Regions from separate parts of the Neorhizobium sp. AL 9.2.2 genome, predicted to be linked through region 1. Evidence: predicted binding sites of a transcription regulator. Region 1 holds the regulator's gene; each other region holds the start of a gene.
What was found. Region 1 encodes PhoB, which activates phosphate uptake and scavenging genes when phosphate is short. Its sites were predicted from a motif close to TGTCATNNANCTGTCAT; they were not measured.
Positions count from the first base shown of each region.

Region 2: G6K99_RS06030 (esterase-like activity of phytase family protein) is a predicted target of PhoB. The motif match lies at 2,731-2,747, and genes of this name have one in related genera.
Region 3: G6K99_RS05735 (esterase-like activity of phytase family protein) is a predicted target of PhoB. The motif match lies at 2,041-2,057, and genes of this name have one in related genera.
Region 4: G6K99_RS07335 (YdcH family protein) is a predicted target of PhoB. The motif match lies at 2,425-2,441, and genes of this name have one in related genera.

Region 1 is NZ_JAALXU010000001.1:370,280-374,772, reverse strand. It holds gene G6K99_RS01920 (GcrA family cell cycle regulator) at 1-66, shown strand, start outside; gene G6K99_RS01915 (PACE efflux transporter) at 263-697, shown strand; gene G6K99_RS01910 (helix-turn-helix transcriptional regulator) at 636-1,424, opposite strand; gene G6K99_RS01905 (DMT family transporter) at 1,549-2,463, shown strand; gene phoB (phosphate regulon transcriptional regulator PhoB) at 2,445-3,128, opposite strand; gene phoU (phosphate signaling complex protein PhoU) at 3,254-3,967, opposite strand; gene pstB (phosphate ABC transporter ATP-binding protein PstB) at 4,018-4,493, opposite strand, start outside.
Region 2 is NZ_JAALXU010000001.1:1,246,202-1,250,694, reverse strand. It holds gene G6K99_RS06035 (DNA repair exonuclease) at 1-391, opposite strand, end outside; gene G6K99_RS06030 (esterase-like activity of phytase family protein) at 498-2,687, opposite strand; gene hupB (DNA-binding protein HupB) at 2,879-3,154, opposite strand; gene lon (endopeptidase La) at 3,341-4,493, opposite strand, start outside.
Region 3 is NZ_JAALXU010000001.1:1,185,808-1,190,300, reverse strand. It holds gene G6K99_RS05745 (MFS transporter) at 1-645, shown strand, start outside; gene rnd (ribonuclease D) at 736-1,881, shown strand; gene G6K99_RS05735 (esterase-like activity of phytase family protein) at 2,131-3,489, shown strand; gene G6K99_RS05730 (HEAT repeat domain-containing protein) at 3,634-4,493, opposite strand, start outside.
Region 4 is NZ_JAALXU010000003.1:168,826-173,318, reverse strand. It holds gene G6K99_RS07355 (tetratricopeptide repeat protein) at 1-119, opposite strand, end outside; gene G6K99_RS07350 (thiamine phosphate synthase) at 128-781, opposite strand; gene G6K99_RS07345 (sulfite exporter TauE/SafE family protein) at 918-1,703, shown strand; gene G6K99_RS07340 (helix-turn-helix transcriptional regulator) at 1,811-2,068, shown strand; gene G6K99_RS07335 (YdcH family protein) at 2,187-2,363, opposite strand; gene G6K99_RS07330 (YdcH family protein) at 2,593-2,796, shown strand; gene purE (5-(carboxyamino)imidazole ribonucleotide mutase) at 2,818-3,315, shown strand; gene G6K99_RS07320 (5-(carboxyamino)imidazole ribonucleotide synthase) at 3,324-4,397, shown strand.

The DNA of each region.
Region 1 (4,493 bases):
TATCACGCGAAGCTTGCCTACCAGCCGGTACACGAGCGCCGTCGTCCGGCTGCCCGCGCGTCCTAAGCCAGGCGGCTGCGGAAACAAGATCGAAGGCGGGCTCTGGCCCGCCTTTTGCGTTTTCGGCATGGCTGACTTGCGCTGAAAAAACTTGCCTCGCACTCCCTGGGCTCCTATTTCGGCCTCGAGAGAGGACGACCTCCCCCTGAATGGGCATAACGCCGGGACGACCCGGCATGAACCTCACCTAAAGGGGAAGATCATGCGCTCGATAAGAGACCGTATTCGCCACGCCATCAGCTTTGAAATCATCGGGCTTCTGATGATGGTGCCGCTCGGCGCTTTCGTCTTCGACATGCCGGCCGAACATATGGGCATTGTCGGCGTCGTGTCTGCGACGGTCGCGACCGGCTGGAACTACCTCTACAATCTGGGTTTCGACCGCTTTCTGCAGGCGCGACGGGGTACGACGCTAAAGACGCCTGCCTTGCGCATTGCTCATGCGGTGCTGTTCGAAATCGGTCTGCTGGTCGTGCTGATGCCGTTTATCGCGTGGTATCTGCAGATTACTCTTCTCCATGCGCTGACAATGGATATCGCGATCGCGCTGTTCTACGTGGTCTATGCCTATCTCTTCAATCTTGGCTACGACAAGCTGTTCCCGCTGCCGGAATGGAAGACCCAGGAAGCCGCCTGACCATCAGAGTTTCGGACGGTGCGATACGCCAGTCCGATGGAAGCCTGAATGTCTCGGCAAACCCGATCTCTCCGGCGCGCGTGATCCGCAGGGCCCGGGTTTCCTCCCGGCGACCGATCCAGCCGACGGCGAGTGCGCGGTCCAGCAGCGTCGCACCCATTTGTCCCGCCAGATGCGGCCGTCGCTCGCTCCAATCCAGGCATGTCCGGCAGAGCGGGCGTTTCGAACGGGTCAGCTGGTCGAGATCGATCCCGAAATCACAAAAGAACCGTCTGCCCTCGTCGGTGATCAGGCCTGCTCCATCGCCGAGCAGCAGATAGCCGTTGCCGGTCAGGGAGTCGGCGAGCGCGATGGCGAGGCGGCCTGCCATGTGATCGTAACAGGTGCGGGCAAGCCGTAACGCCTCGTCTTTCGGGCCGACAGGATGATGGCGCTTCGGCCCATCCGCGGCGACGGCCATCAACGCGTGGATCGCGTGCGCGACTTCCGGAGAGGCAAGTCGGTAATAGCGGTGCCTGCCCTGCTTCTCGACCTCGATCAGGCGAGCCTGCGCCAGTTTGCCGAGATGGCCGCTGGTGGTCTGCGCGGTGACACCTGCGTGGCTTGCCAGTTCGCCCGCCGTCAGGGCCTGGCCGCCCATCAGCGCGGACAGCATGTTGGCGCGTGCAGCATCGCCGATCAGGCTTGCAACTTCCGCGATCGTATTTCCTGAAACCATATTGGACATGATCCAGTTCTAGCACCGGAAAACTTTGCCGTCAGCGGTCAACGGTTCGGCCGTCGCCGAAGCATTTCTTTTCCTCTCTCCGCTAAGAGGGGCGGAGATTGCATGGATGGGGATAGGAACTGGAATGGCGGACACCAAAACAAGCATGGCAACGGATCTGTTGCTGCTCCTCACGCTCGCGACGCTTTGGGGCGCGTCCTACACGCTGATCAAGGTCGGTGTGGAGACGATCTCGCCCATCACCTTTATCGCCGTCAGGACGCTGGTCGCCGGTCTCATTCTCGTTGCGGCACTGCGCCTGCGCGGCTTGAAACTGCCGAGGGACCGGCAGACCTGGACGCTCTTCACGGTTCAGGCCTGCCTGAACAGCGCTGTCCCCTTCACCCTGATTGCCTGGGCCGAACAGACGACCGATGCGGGCCTTGCCACCATTTTGAGTTCAACGACGCCGATCTTCGCGTTTCTGCTGACGGCGCTGATCACGCGCCATGAAAGCGTCTCTGCGGCCAAGCTGTTCGGAGTTGCGGCAGGCATTGTCGGAATATGCCTGATCGTCGGCATGGAGGCGCTTGCCGGGTCGGGCGAGAACCTCTGGGCTCAACTCGCCATCGTGACCGCGACGATCTGCTATGCGGCGGCTGCCATCTTCGGGAAGAATTTTAAGGGATTGGACCCGATGATGCCCGCCGCGGGATCGCTGATCGCAGGGGCGGCCATCCTCATTCCCGTGAGCCTCGTGGTCGACAGACCCTGGACGCTGACGCCCAGCACCGATTCGATGCTCGCCCTGTTGGCGCTCGCGGTATTTTCGACGGCGCTCGCCTTCGTCATCTATTTCCGGCTGGTGCAGACGCTGGGCTCCGTCGGCACGACGGCGCAGGCCTATCTGCGGGTGCCGATCGGCGTTGGCATCGGCGTCGTGTTTCTCGGCGAAACGCTTGCCTCGACAGCCTGGCTCGGTCTCGCCTGCGTCGTGACCGGCGTGATTGCCATGACGCTGCCGGCTAGGAGACGCGGTGCTCAGGCTTCCATTGAGTAACCGGCACCGCGGACCGTGCGGATGACATCCTGCATGTTGGAGAAGTTGAGTGCCTTCCGCAGGCGCCCCACATGCACGTCGACGGTGCGTTCGTCGACATAGATGTCATGACCCCAGACGCCGTCGAGCAGCTGCGAGCGCGAAAAGACGCGGCTGGGTGAGGCCATCAGGAATTCCAGAAGTCTAAACTCTGTCGGCCCGAGGCGAACTTCGCGGCTCTTGCGGTGAACGCGATGGGTTTCGCGATCGAGTTCGATGTCGCCGCATTTGAGGACGCTCGAAAGGACCTCTGGTCGGGCACGGCGCAGCATCGCCTTGACGCGGGCCATCAGTTCCGGTGTCGAAAACGGCTTGACCACATAGTCGTCGGCGCCCGTGGCAAGCCCACGAACGCGCTCGCTTTCTTCGCCGCGCGCCGTCAGCATGATGATCGGCAGGCGTTCCGTCTCCGGCCGCATGCGCAGGCGACGGCACAGTTCGATGCCCGAAACGCCTGGCAGCATCCAGTCGAGAATGAGAAGATCCGGAACGCGCTCCTGAAGCCTGATTTCCGCTTCGTCACCGCGAAGCACGGTATCGACCTCGTAACCCTCGGCCTCCAGGTTATACCGAAGGAGGACGCTGAGGGCCTCTTCGTCTTCCACGACTGCGATCTTCGGCTGCATTCCGACTTGCTCCGTCACTCGTCCCGAACTGCACTGGGATCCGCCAGATCCGCTCGCGCTGCTTCAGGTCATTGGTTTTGGCAGTTATCGTCCCGAAACCGGCAGGCGATTTCGGGAGAGCTGCATCATGTCCCGGCGGAGCCGAGCATGTTGGACGTATCGTCCTTAGGACGTTCGCCCTCCGGCTGTGCGCCGGTCGCGATGTAGTAGATGGTCTCGGCGATATTCGTCGCGTGGTCGCCGATGCGCTCGATGTTCTTGGCGCAGAACAGGAGATGGGTGCAGGTGGTGATGTTGCGCGGATCCTCCATCATGTAGGTGAGGAGTTCGCGGAATAGCGAGGTGTACATCGCGTCGATCTCTTCATCGCGCTGGCGGATGATCTCCGCTTTTTCCGCAGAGCGGTTGGCGAAAACATCAAGAACGTCCTTGAGCTGCACCAGCGCCAGTTCGGAAAGATGCTCCAAACCACGGGCAAGCTTGCGCGGGACGCCTGTTCCCTGCACGGCGAGCACGCGCTTGGCGGTGTTCTTGCCAAGGTCGCCGACGCGTTCCAGGTCAGCTGCAATGCGCAGCGTGCCGATGATCTCGCGAAGGTCAGCCGCCATCGGCTGGCGCTTGGCGATGGTGACGATCGCCTTGTCCTGGATATCGCGCTCGGCGTGGTCGAGAATGACGTCGTCCGAGATGACCTTCTGGGCCAGTGCGGAGTCGGAGTTCACGAGCGCACGCACGGCATCTCCGCACATCTGTTCAGCGAGACCGCCCATTTCGGAGATCCGGCGGTTCAGGTATTTCAGTTCCTCGTCATAGGCCGAGAGAATATGGGTCGAAACCATGTGTCTGATCCTTGATGTCTGCAGTTGCGGCTGAGGGCTTTAAGCCCGCATCAGCCGAAGCGGCCCATGATGTAATCCTGGGTGCGCTGGTCATCCGGATTGGTGAACATCTTGTCGGTATCGTTTTCCTCGACCAGATTGCCGAGATGGAACATTGCCGTGCGCTGCGAAACGCGGGCCGCCTGCTGCATCGAGTGGGTGACGATGACGATCGTGTAGTTGGCGCGCAGTTCGTGGATCAGTTCCTCGACCTTGGCCGTGGCAATCGGATCGAGTGCCGAGCATGGCTCGTCCATCAGAATGACTTCAGGCGAAACCGCGATCGCACGGGCGATGCAAAGGCGCTGCTGCTGGCCGCCGGAGAGGCCGGTGCCACCTTCATGCAGGCGATCCTTGACTTCGGCCCAGAGGCCCGCGCGCTGCAGGCTTGCCTCGACGATCGCGTCCATCTCCGTCTTGCCGCGGGCAAGACCGTGGATGCGGGGACCGTAGGCGATGTTCTCGTAGATCGACTTCGGGAACGGGT
Region 2 (4,493 bases), 880 kb from region 1:
CGACCCTCAGGTGATCCAGCTTGAACGTGCCGGGCTTTGCCGTCGGGAATTCGCTGACATTCTTCGGCAGCGTGATTGTCTTGGTGATGACGCTTTCTGCGTCGTGATTGCCCTTCAGCAGATAGACCGGAATGCCGGCGCGTTCCAGGCGGGCGACCTCGCGGTTGAAAAACAGGCCGATCTTGTTGTCTTTCCAATCGCCGTCATAGACATCGCCCGCGACGATGAAGAAGTCGACCTTGCGCTCAACCGCCTCGTCCACCAGGCCTGAAAACGCCTTGCGGCTGGCCTCGATGAAGATATCGGCAAGCTCGACATCCTTCAGCGCCAGGCCCTGAAAGGGACTGCCTAGATGCAGATCGGCGGCATGGATGAAGCGGAATGAGGTCATCGACTCGGCTGCTGGAACACATCGGGAACGACAGACTTAAGTCACGCATCGGCAATAAAAAAGGCCGGGTGCGAAAACACCCGGCCTTTTCCTGTTGATGAACGGTTTAGTTGGTCGCCTTGATCTCAACCGGGAAGAACAGCGTCTCACCAGAACTGTCATCGACGCCGTCATTGTCGGTGATGGCGAAGGCCTTGCCGGACTTGTCGAAGGCGAAACCTTCGAGCTTGTCGACCACGTATCCGTTGGTGGCGTTCTTCAGGTCGGGCAGGAAGTCGTGAACCTCCTGCTTGGTGACGAGCGGCAGCTCTCCTCCAAGCTTTGCCGGCTTCAGATCGGCGATTGCCACACGGTAGAGCTTCTTGAGCTTTGCCTTGTCGCCGATCAGGTTGTCGCGCTCGATGATGTAGAGGTAGTCACCGCGGGCCGTAATTTCCGACAGGCCGACCCAGCCTTTTTCGGTCTTTTCGAGCGGGTAGCGAACGGCGGCCCATTCCTTGGACTTCGGCTTGTAGGACAGAAGCTTCACCTGGCCCTTCGGATCGTCCTTCCATTCGCGCTGGATTGCCATCCAGAGTGTCAGGTCGTCGCCGGAACCGGTTGTGGTGATGCCTTCCAGGCCGAAGCGGGTTTCGCCGGCCAGAAGTTCTGCAGGAAGCGCGATCTCGGACTTGATCTCGCCCTTGGCGCTGACGTTGTAGATGCCGTGACCGACGAACTTGGCACTGTCGCCTTCCGAAGCGAGCCAGAAGCCGCCCTTGCCGTCGAGTGCGATACCTTCGATATCCAGCTTCTGGGCCGGCTGACCGTTGCGGGTCACACGCACGACACTGGTGATTTCGGCCGGCTTCTTGGTGGCGTCGATGGTGAAGATCGAGGGCTGCATGGCATAGACGCTATCGCTGACTGCGTAGAGAATGCCGTCCTTCTCCGCATCACCGACGAGGCCCGACATGGCGCCCCAGCCGAGCGGCTTGCCGTCGACATCCTTGGAAACCAGCATCGGATAGGCCTTCTCGCCTTCGCCAAGCTGGTAGATCATGACATGCGAGCGGGCACCGCCATCTTCGCCGAGATCGGCTTCGTTGGCGGACGCGAGCAGGTTGCGGCCGGGAATAGCAACCGCGCCTTCCGGCGAGATGCCGGATGGCAGAAGCTGCACCAGTTCCGGTTCCGCACCGGTATCCTTGTAGACCGCGATCATCGAACCGCGTTCCGACAGGACAAAGAAATACTTCTGACCGTTGAAGGTCGCAGCTTCCAAGCCTTCCGGCTCGATGCCCTTGTTCTTGGCACGCTTTTCCGGGAAGTGACCAACGCGGGCTACGGCATATTCGAGCGAAGTGCCGGCGTCATAGAGAACCTTGCCTGTGCGGTCGAAGATGGTGAAGCCGCGCGACCCGCCCTTGTAGTCGCCTTCGTTGGCGACAACGAAACGATCGGTACCGAGCCACTTTACCGCATCCGGTTCGCGCGGGATGGCTGTGAGCTTGCCGGAGAAGGTCAGTGCGCCGTCGGTCTTGTTGTCAACGCCATCGAGATCAACCGTGCCGGCCGTGAAATGGGCGGTAACCTTTGCGGTCTTGCTGTCGACGATGACGATGTGGTTGTTTTCCTGCAGCGTCACGACGATTTCGCCGTTGGCGTTGATATTGACGAATTCCGGCTCAGGATCCTCAGGAGCGACAGTGGACAGTCCCGTCAGGTCGACGTGACGGATGCTATCGCAAACCGGCACGCCATTGTTCAGGGTGACAATCTGCAATTCACCGGCCGGCAGCTGCGGAAGAGCGCCGTCGTTGAGCTTTTCGTCGCGCTGGTTCTCGATGGCAATGGCCGCAAACGTGCCATCCGGCGAGATGACGACCGAGTCCGGCTGGCCGCCGAGATCGCAGGTGGCCTCGATCTTGCGAGAGGCGATATCGACCACCCCGAGCTGGCCCGCGGGCTTGGTCAGATCCTTGGTGCGGTCGATGGTGACAAGAACCTTCGCACCGATTGCTGCGACCGAGTTCGGCTCGCCGTCGATCTTGACCGAGCCGCCTGCCTTCGGCGCTTTCGCGTCGGTGATGTCGATAAAGCCAATCGTGCCACCCGGCGCATCGGAATAGATGAGCGTGTTGCCGTCGGCGGTCGCCGTGATGATTTCCGACGAGGTCGCCTTGTCCTCGCCCTTGGGCAGGTTCTGGGCAACCGGGAAGGATGCAATACGGTCGAAGACTTGCTCGGCGCCGGCAGGAGCTGCAACGGAGCCGAGGAGGAGCGCGGTCAAAGCGGCGCGTGTCGAGAATGTCATGGGAAGCCTCCGTGAAACTACACTCGGCTTGTGCTGCACTGTCATGACAGGCGGATGACAGTTTTGGACGCAGAAAGAACGGACCTGCGGATAAGGCTCGAACACGCTTTCTGTTCAACGAAAAAGGCCCGGTTTTCACCGGGCCTTCTCAACGCTTTGCATCACGGCGGCAGGCCGCCAGATGCTTTCGATCAGCTGTTAACAGCTTCCTTGAGACCCTTGCCGGCCGAGAACTTCGGCACGTTACGAGCAGGGATATCGACTTCAGCGCCCGTGGACGGGTTGCGGCCCTTGGATGCTTCGCGACGCGAAACGGAGAAGCTGCCGAAGCCAGCGAGGCGGATGTCGCCACCATTCTTCAGTTCGGCCTGGACAGTCTCGAAAACGGCATCGACTGCAGAGGCGGCATCAGCCTTGGAGAGGCCGGCTTTTTCGGCCACTGCGGACACCAGTTCGGTCTTGTTCATATTTCCACCCTTTCAACGGTTTTGGAACGACTCATTTGGTCGGCGCCGACAATAGTTTTGCGTCGGCACTTGGCAACCCAAAGGCTCCGAAAAAGCCTGAAAAACAAGGGGTCTTGGGCATTTTTCACAAAAAAAGCCGGCTTTCGCCGGCTTTTTTATCAGTTCGTGGCGGCTTCAAGGCACCGCTTAGTGAGCGATCGTTGTCGACGAGTCGTCGGCACCGTCAACTGTCGCAATGACCGGAGTCTCTACCGTGCCATCCCACTCGATCGGTTCGGGAAGGCGAACCAAAGCGTGCTTGATCACCTCGCCCATACGCGACACCGGGATGATCTCCATTCCGTTTTTCACGTTGTCCGGAATGTCCGCGAGGTCCTTCGCGTTCTCTTCCGGGATCAGCACAACCTTGATGTTGCCGCGCAGAGCCGCAAGGAGTTTTTCCTTGAGACCACCGATCGGCAGCACCCGGCCGCGCAACGTGATTTCGCCGGTCATGGCGACATCCTTGCGAACAGGAATGCCGGTCATGATCGAAACGATCGCGGTTGCCATGCCGACACCGGCCGACGGACCGTCCTTCGGCGTCGCACCTTCCGGCACGTGCACGTGGATGTCCGACTTGTCGAAGCGCGGCGGCTCGATGCCGAAATCGACGGCACGGGAGCGGACATAGGATGCCGCAGCCGAAATCGATTCCTTCATCACGTCCTTGAGGTTGCCGGTCACGGTCATGCGACCCTTGCCCGGCATCATGACGCCTTCGATGGTGAGGAGCTCACCGCCGACTTCTGTCCAGGCAAGACCCGTAACGACACCGACCTGATCCTCGCCTTCGGCTTCGCCGTGACGGAAACGCGGAACGCCAAGGTAATCCGAAATATTGGCAGCGGTCACCGCGACCGACTTCGTCTTCCCCTTGATGATCTCGGTCACGGCCTTGCGGGCGAGCTTCATCAGCTCGCGCTCGAAGGAGCGAACGCCGGCTTCGCGCGTGTACTGCTGGCTGATCGCCATCAGGGCATCGTCCGACACCGAGAATTCCTTCGGCTGCAGCGCATGGTCCCGGATCGCCTTCGGCAGAAGGTGACGCTTGGCGATCTCCCGCTTCTCATCCTCGGTGTACCCGGCGATGCGGATCACTTCCATGCGGTCCATCAGGGGACCTGGGATGTTCAGTGTGTTCGCCGTGGTGATGAACATCACGTCGGACAGATCGTATTCAACCTCGAGGTAGTGATCCATGAAGGTCGAGTTCTGCGCCGGATCGAGCACTTCGAGCAGGGCCGAAGACGGATCGCCGCGGAAATCGGAACCCATCTTGTCGATTTCGTCGAGCAGG
Region 3 (4,493 bases), 820 kb from region 1:
GTCGGTCTGTCGATGGCGGCCTTTCGCAATATTGGGCCGATCTACGCCAAGGAGATCGGCATGAGTATCACGTCGATCGCGACCTTCATGAGTGCCGGCATCATCGGCGGCGTGGTACTGCAATATCCGCTCGGCGTCTATTCGGACAAGCTCGACCGGCGGCGCGTCATCCTGTGGACGACGATCGGGTCCGTCATCACCGGCGCCTATCTGTCGTTCGGCGCGGGCAGCAACGAGACGGCCAATATCATCAGCGTCTTCCTGTTCGGCGCCTTTTCGATGCCGCTCTATTCGCTCTGCTCGGCGCATGGCAACGACCATGCCAAGCCCGGCGAACACGCGGTGATTGCGGCAGGCTTGCTGTTCTTCTGGTCGGTCGGCGCCACGTTCGGACCGCTGCTTGCCGCAGCACTGCTGGAATTCTATGGCCCGCGCGCATTCTTTCTCTACACGTCCTTCATCTTCGCCGGGTTCGCGATCTACGCGCTGCGCCGGATGCAGGTGCGGGCACCGGTGCCGCCGCAGCAGCGGAGTTCGCGCTTCCGGGCCCTCCTGCGCACGTCGGCCTATTTCAACCGGCTTGCAGACCCTGCGGACCGTGGTGGCGACAAGGACAGGGACGCTGACGGCAACAACAGGAAATAGCCGGCTGCTGCGGGGAAAGGCTGGCCGTTTGTCTTGACATCTGCGGCGGGAAGGGAAAGGAAGGTTGACCACCTGCACGTGAATGAGACGATGATCGAAACAACAATTGCCCTTCAGGAAGCCTGCGAAAAGCTGGCTCAGTCAGACTTCATCACCATCGATACGGAGTTCTTGAGAGAGACGACCTTCTGGCCGGAACTCTGCCTGATCCAGATGGCGAGCCCGACAGTCGAAGTTCTCGTCGATCCGCTGGCAAAAGGGCTCGACCTCAAGCCCTTCTTCGAGCTGATGGCGAACACGGCGGTCACCAAGGTGTTTCATGCCGCGCGCCAGGATATCGAGATCATCCACCATCTCGGCAATCTCGTGCCGCACCCGATCTTCGATACGCAGGTCGCCGCCATGGTGTGCGGCTTCGGCGACAGCGTCTCCTACGACCAGCTGGTCAACCGCATCAAGGGCGTGCAGATCGACAAGTCGTCGCGCTTTACCGATTGGAGCCGCCGGCCGCTTTCCGAAAAGCAGCTCGACTATGCGCTGGCTGACGTCACCCATCTGCGCGACGTCTATCTGTCTCTGAAAGAACAACTGGAACGTGAAGGCCGTGCCCTCTGGCTGACGGAGGAAATGGCGGTTCTCGAGAGCGCGTCGACCTATGATCTGCATCCCGACGATGCCTGGCTTCGTCTGAAGTCGCGGCTGAGGAAGCCAAGCGAACTGGCGATCCTGAAATTCGTCGCCGCATGGCGCGAACGTGAGGCGCGCAGCCGCAACGTGCCGCGCTCGCGCGTGTTGAAGGACGATGCGATCTACGAGATTGCCCAGCAGCAGCCGAAGGATACCGAAGCTCTCGGACGTCTTCGCACCGTGCCGAAGGGCTGGGAACGCTCATCCTCAGGCGCCGCGATCGTCGAGGCTGTCAATACGGCGCTGGCGCTGCCGAAGACCGAGATGCCGCATGCTCCGAAGCATGTGCATCTGCCAGAAGGCACGGGCGCTGCCGTCGAACTCTTGAAGGTTCTGCTGAAGCTCATTTCCGACAAGCAGGGCGTTGCCGCCAAGGTGCTCGCCAATACCGACGATCTGGAAAAGATTGCTGCCGAAGGCGAGTTGGCCGAAGTGGCCGCCCTTTCCGGCTGGCGTCGCGAACTGTTCGGCGACACGGCGCTCAAGCTGATCCAAGGCGGCGTGGCGCTGCGCTTCGTCAACAAGAAGGTCGAGGCGGTCGAGCTGTAAGGCTCGTCCTCACCGTCTTTCAGAATACAAGGGATCGGCCTCCGGAGCGCCGGAGCGCGATCCCTTCTCGTTTAAATCCCAGTTATTTGCAGCGTTCCAGCCCGGCTCCGCGACGCTTGAACTACGTGCTCTGGCACCGTCAAGAAACCGACGTAAAACCTTCATCCAAGCGTCAACCGATCATCACCTCACCGTCATGCGTGCCGCCTATCGACGTCGCGTGTTCTTCTCAATCGAACAGGTGATTTGATGACCAAGACCTTTTTAGCCTCCGCCTTCGTAAGTGCTCTCCTCGCCGGCACGGCATTGGCCGACGACCGCGAATTTCCGGCAAAGCTCACAGGCCAGGCAATCCTGCCGGCCAATACGGTGACTGCTGCTCCAACCGATGCGCCTGAATTCCTCAAGACATCGGGCAAGTTCACCACGCCGGACCGCAAGCGCACGGAAAAGCTCGGATCGATCGACGGCAAGGACGGTGTTCGCGTCACCGACGTCAAGCTGCCATTCAACGGTCAACCGATCCAGGGCTTTTCCGGGATCAAGGCGATGGCAGACGGCACGTTCTGGACGCTCTCCGACAACGGTTTCGGCTCCAAGGCCAATTCCTCCGACGCGATGCTGTTCCTGCACCAGGTGAAGTTCGACTGGGCGACCAACAAGGTCGATGTCGTCAAGAACATCTTCCTGTCGGACCCGAACAAGATCGCCCCCTTCCCGATCGCCATGGAAGGCAGCGACAAGCGCTACCTGACCGGCGCCGATTTCGACATCGAATCGATCCAGCCCGTCGCAGACGGTTTCTGGCTCGGCGAGGAATTCGGGCCTTACCTCATCAAGGTCGACATGCTCGGCCAGCTGACCGATGTCGTTGCCACCACCGTCGACGGCAAGAAGGTCACCTCGCCTGACAACCCGACCCTTTCGATGCCGGCCAACCCCGCCGCCAAGATGCCGGTCTTCAACCTGAAGCGTTCGGGTGGCTATGAAGGCATGGCACTATCGAAGGATGGGCAGAAGCTTTACGGCCTGCTGGAAGGCCCGATCTTCCTCGACGACGGCAAGGTCGAACAGGCCGATGGGCGCACCGCGCTGCGCGTCATCGAATTCGACATCGCTTCGAAAAGCTGGACCGGTCGTTCCTGGCTCTATCCGCTGTCTGAAAAGGGTGTCGCGATCGGCGATTTCAACATGCTGGATGCCACCACCGCGCTCGTCATCGAACGCGACAACGGCGCCGGCACCAAGGACAAGGCCTGCGCCGATCCGAAGCAGCCGAAACCGGATTGCTTTGATGCGCCGGCCGAACTGAAGCGCGTCTACAAGATCGAGATGACCGACGCCAATGTCGGCGCGGCCGTCCGCAAGATCGGCTATATCGACCTTCTGAACATCAAGGACCCCGACAGCAAGAAGATGGCTGGCTCGAAGGACGGCATCTACGACATGCCGTTCGTGACGATCGAGAATGTCGACCAGATCGACGCGACACACCTGATCATCGGCAATGACAACAACCTGCCCTTCTCGGCCGGTCGCGCCGTCAACAAGGCTGATGACAACGAGTTCAGCCTGATCGAAGCCGCCGAGTTCCTCAACGCGAAGTAAAGCAGTGAGGCGGTGATCGGCAGGCCTCTAGAGCCCGGACATCACCACGACGAAACCGAAAAGGGTATCTGCATCGGCAAGTACCCTTTTCGACTCCATGACACCTCGAACCTGGACGTATTAAAGCTCAGGTATCGCCCGGATCTACCATTTCAGGACGTCGTTAAGCGATGATGGCGCTTTCAAGCTTCTGTTCAAATTCGTCGAAGGATCATTGAGCTGACGGACGATGTCACTCTTTTGCGACGAGGAAAGATTGCTCCCCGACTGCCGCAGGATCAGGATCTGGTTATTGGCCACACCCTGATCTGTCGTATCCTTGGCAGCGTTTACGCTCAGCTCCACGGCCCGCGGATCCTGCAGGCGGTACAGAAAATCTGCTGCCTGGTAGCGAATAGTCTTGTCCGGATCTGCGGCCGCCTGGATCAGCAACGGAAAATCCTCAGCGGTCAACTTTTGCGACAGAGACGACGCCAGGTTGGGGTCGGAGCGGATCATTTCTGCCAGGGCATAGACCACGCCGAGCTTGACGCGGTAATCGTCCGGCGATGCGTGCAGCGCAGACAGCATCATGGGCACTGCGACAACTCCGGCAGAAACCAGAAAGTCGCGGGAATTGCGCCTCAGGAACGTATCCTCGTTCCGCAGGCCGGCAAGCGCCTCTTGAATTTGATCGACCGATGCTTCCGGCCGAACCGCCGCCTGAGCGAACGCGCTCAGATCCCACCATGCACCTGTCGTGCTGCCGCTAACCTCCGCTGTCGGCCCAGGTGAAAGCGTATCCAGTTCGGACAGGAGAACCAGCGAGCCGTTCTTGACCTGCCGCGCATTATAGTCGAAGCGCCACTGGACCGGCCGGCCTTCGGCGAAAATTGCTCGGATTTTCTGGGCATCGCCGATAAGCTCGAAATACTCTTTGCCAGCTTCCTTTTCGATTGTATCGACCTGCATCCGCATCTGCGTGCTTTGTAGCGATGTACCGAGGCCAAGAAACTTGATCCGTC
Region 4 (4,493 bases), on a different contig from region 1:
TGCTCCACCGCACCGGGTTGCTGCACCTGCGCAATTGCCGGATGCGGCAAGACGGCCGACGCCGAAAGGCTGGCGGCAAGCATCAGGACGGTGGATGAGGCGCGACGAATCGATGGCATGGAGACCATCAAGCCTCAAACCGTGGCGCTTTTTCGTCCAGATCGGCGTTGACCAGTCGAACTGCTTCCTGCGGTCCTTCGGGATGATCGAAGACAGCCAGTCTCAAAGCCACGAATTCCGCTCCGTTTTCGGCAACCTCGAGCGCCGAGGAAATGTCCGTGCCGCCCATGGCGATACAGGGAATTTCCACCATCGAAGCCCACCATTCCGCAAGCGCGACGTTCTTCGGATGCGCCTCCGGCTTGATGTCGCCATCGAGCTTGCCGAAGAAAATATAGTCGGGGCGGCGCTCGCCCACTTCGAGCGCCGTGTGACGCTCGGATGCACCACCGGCGCCGACGATCATCTTCGGGCTGAATTTCTCGATCGTTTCTTCCAGCTCTTCCATCGAACCGGCCATATGCAGGCCATCTGCCTTGACGCGACCTGCGACGCGGCTGTCTCCGGCGATCAGCGCTGCGGCACCCGCAGCCTGGATCATCGGCACCATGAGTTCGGCGCGGTCCTGGAACGCGGTATCGTCTTCATCGTATTGCGGCAGGATCACCGAGGCGACATCGCCGCCCGCAAGCGCCTTCTCCAACCGGTCCGCCTGCGCTTTCGCATCCGCATCCTGCGGCACGATCAGCACCAGACGGCAACGCTCTTCCTGTTTCTTCATGTTTCTTCCCATGCAGCGAACCGCAACCCGGCGATCCGCACTCGTTTTCTCTTGAATGATTCGATAGACCGGAAGGATTGCGCAATCAACCGCTCATCCCATCTGCCCGCCTCAACGGTGCAAGCCTGAAGTGCCCATGCCAGACATATTTTCCTCCGATACGCTCAGCCTCGCCTTCTTTGCAGCAGCGGTGCCCGCCGTGATGCTGGTCGGGCTTTCCAAGGGCGGCATTGGCGGCGCGATCGGCCTGATGGGCATGCCGCTGATGTCGCTTGCCGTCGACCCGGTCAAAGCGGCGGCGATCTTCCTGCCGATCCTGATCCTGATGGATATCGTGGCGCTTTGGTCCTGGCGCCATTTCAACGACAGTAAAACCCTGCTGATGATCCTGCCGGGCGGTGTCATCGGCATCGCGCTCGGCTGGGCAACATCGGCCTATGTCTCCGACGACGCATTGCGGATCGTCATTGCGGCAGCAACCATCTTCTTCGCCCTCCGCTACTTCTGGCAGGTCTACGGCCCGGATAAGAACCGTCCGGCCGCCGCACTGCCGCATCGTCCGGCGGCCGCCACGTTCTGGGGCGCGCTGTCGGGCTATGCCAGTTTCGTGGCGCATGCCGGAGGCCCGCCCTTCCAGATCTACGTTCTGCCGATGAAGCTGGATCCGAAGAAATACACCGGGGCCAGCATCCGCTTCTTCGCCATCGTCAACGCCGTCAAGATCATCCCCTATTTCCTTCTTGGCGCATTGGGGGCCGAAAACCTGACGATCTCGGCGACATTGCTGCCGGCAGCCCTGGTCTCGACCATGCTCGGTGCCGCGATCGTCAAGCGTCTGAAGTCGGAAGTGTTCTATCCGATGACCTACGCGCTCGCGCTCGTTGCCGGCGTAAAGCTTCTGTGGGACGGCCTGCCGATCTGACCGGTCCATCCGAACGTCATAAAAAACCCAATTACAATAAGGCCTTCCGCCGGTCGCGAGACACGAAAACGGTTGCTGCTTCGTCAAGTTATGCTTAGCTTCAAACTATGACACTCGATCCGTTTTCAGCCATTGCCGACCCGAACCGGCGCCATCTCCTCGAAGAGCTGAGACGCGCGCCGAAAACCGTGAATGAACTTGCACGAGGACTGCCGATCAGCAGGCCGGCCGTCTCGCAGCATCTGAAAGCACTGCTGGACAGCGATCTCGTCACTGTCACACCAGAGGGAACGCGGCGCATCTATGCCGTGAACGGCAGCGGCTTCACCCGGCTCAACCTGTGGCTCGACCAGTTCTGGACGTGAATTCTGGCCGCGACTGTGACGTTACGACCAGAACTGTTGCTTTTAGTCTTGGAATTTATCGTGCCGCTGTGGGCACCCTCTCACGAATGTACGTGAGGCGCGTGGCGCTTTTGATCGCCTAATGACGGGTGTCGGTCTTTAACCGCTCCACCTCGTCTTTGATGCGCAGCTTGCGGCGCTTGAGCTCTGCGATCTCACGATCGTCGGCGGATGGAGATGCGAGAACGGACTGGAGTTCCTCTTCGAGGTCGCCGTGCTTCTTTTCAAGCGATGCGATATGCGCCTGGACGGTCATGTGGCATGTTCCTTCCTTAGGTACCTGCCTTGGCACTCCTCTGAGCCAAGGCTTCAGGTTTGCAACAGAAGTGTGACACGGTTGGTCCGCTTTGTCGAAGGAGAAATCATGGTCTCTCAGCGGCAAATTCGTGGCGTCGGCTAACTTCCAGTTAACGCGGTTTGATGGTAGGAGCTTGCGGATGAAGCCGGGGTTTGCAAAAAGCCGGCGTAAAGAATGGGGACTGAGCATGCGTGATCAGGAACAGGCGGATAACCGGCTGGTACTCGCGAAACTTCGCCAGGAACACGAAGATTACGACGCCGCGATCAATGCCATGATCAAGGTCGGCTGTGAGGCTCTTCGCATCCAGCGCATGAAGAAGAAGAAGCTGGCCATCAAGGACCGGATGACCCAGATCGAAGACCAGATCATTCCCGACATCATCGCTTGAGTTCACCTTAAAGGGCCTGGAATGTCAGAAAGACCCGCAGTCGCCATCATCATGGGCAGCCAGTCCGACTGGGAGACCATGAAGAACGCCGCCGACACGCTTGATACGCTCGACATCGGTTACGAAGCACGGATCGTCTCGGCACACCGCACGCCGGACCGGATGTACGAATTCGCCAAGAGCGCCCGCGACGAGGGCTTCAAGGTCATCATCGCCGGTGCCGGCGGCGCTGCCCACCTGCCGGGCATGACGGCGGCCCTGACGCCGCTTCCGGTGTTCGGCGTGCCCGTCCAGTCGAAAACGATGAGCGGCACCGACAGCCTCTACTCGATCGTCCAGATGCCGGCCGGAATTCCCGTCGGCACGCTGGCCATCGGCCGAGCCGGCGCGATCAATGCCGCCCTTCTTGCTGCAGCGGTGCTTGCCCTTTCCGACGATGACCTTGCCGACCGGCTCGACGCCTATCGCGCGCACCACACCGCATCGGTCGCCGAATATCCCATCGACGAAGCACCCTGAGAAACATCATGACGATCCGCACCATCGGCATAATCGGCGGCGGCCAGCTCGGCCGCATGCTGGCGATCGCTGCCGCACGCCTGAACTACCTCATCATCATCCTTGAGCCGCAGGCCGACTGCCCGGCCGCCCAGGTCGCGAACGAACAGATCACGGCGGCCTACGACGACAGGACGGCGCTGGCCGATCTCGCCAGCCGCTGCGACGTCGTGACCTACGAATTTGAAAACGTACCGGTCGAGGCAGCCGAGTTCCTGCAGCAGTCGGTTCCGGTCTACCCGCCGGCCAAGGCCCTGGAAGTGGCGCAGGACAGGATTGTTGAAAAGCAGTTCCTCAACGGCTGCGGCATCGAGACCGCAAGGTTTCACGCGGTCGACAGCCAGTCCGATCTCGAAGCGGCACTTGCAGACTTCGGCGGCAAGGGTGTCTTGAAGACCCGCCGCATGGGCTACGACGGCAAGGGCCAGCGCGTGTTCCGCTCCAGCGACGACAAGGCCGATGGCGCCTATGCGGACCTCGGCTCGGTGCCGATGGTTCTCGAAAGCTTCGTGCCCTTCGAGCGCGAAATCTCGATCATCGCCGCGCGCGCCAAGGACGGCACGGTCTCCTGCTACGATCCGGCCGAGAACATCCACCGCAACGGGATCCTTCATACCTCCACCCTGCCCGCGACCATTCCAGACACGACAGCGCAGACCGCGCGCAGTGCCGCCGAAAAGCTCCTCGCTGCCCTCGACTATGTCGGGGTGATCGGCATGGAATTCTTCGTGATGGCCGATGGCACCCTGATTGCCAACGAGATCGCACCGCGGGTGCACAATTCCGGTCATTGGACAGAGGCTGCCTGCGTGGTCTCGCAGTTCGAGCAGCATATCCGCGCGGTGGCCGGCGCAAGCCTCGGCGATCCGCGCCGTCATTCCGATTGCGTGATGACCAACCTGATCGGCGACGACATCCTCGACGTGCCCGGCTGGCTCGCGAGGACCGACGTGCTGGTCCACCTCTACGGCAAGACGGAATCCCGCCCGGGCCGGAAAATGGGCCATGTCACGGAGCTGAAGGGGCGGAAAACCCGGTCATAAAGTGCGTCACAAGGTTGACACGCATCCAGCCACGGGTTATCTGCACGCCAACCTGAGCGCGCCCCTCGTCGACAGATAGGCGGCACGCTTTCGATT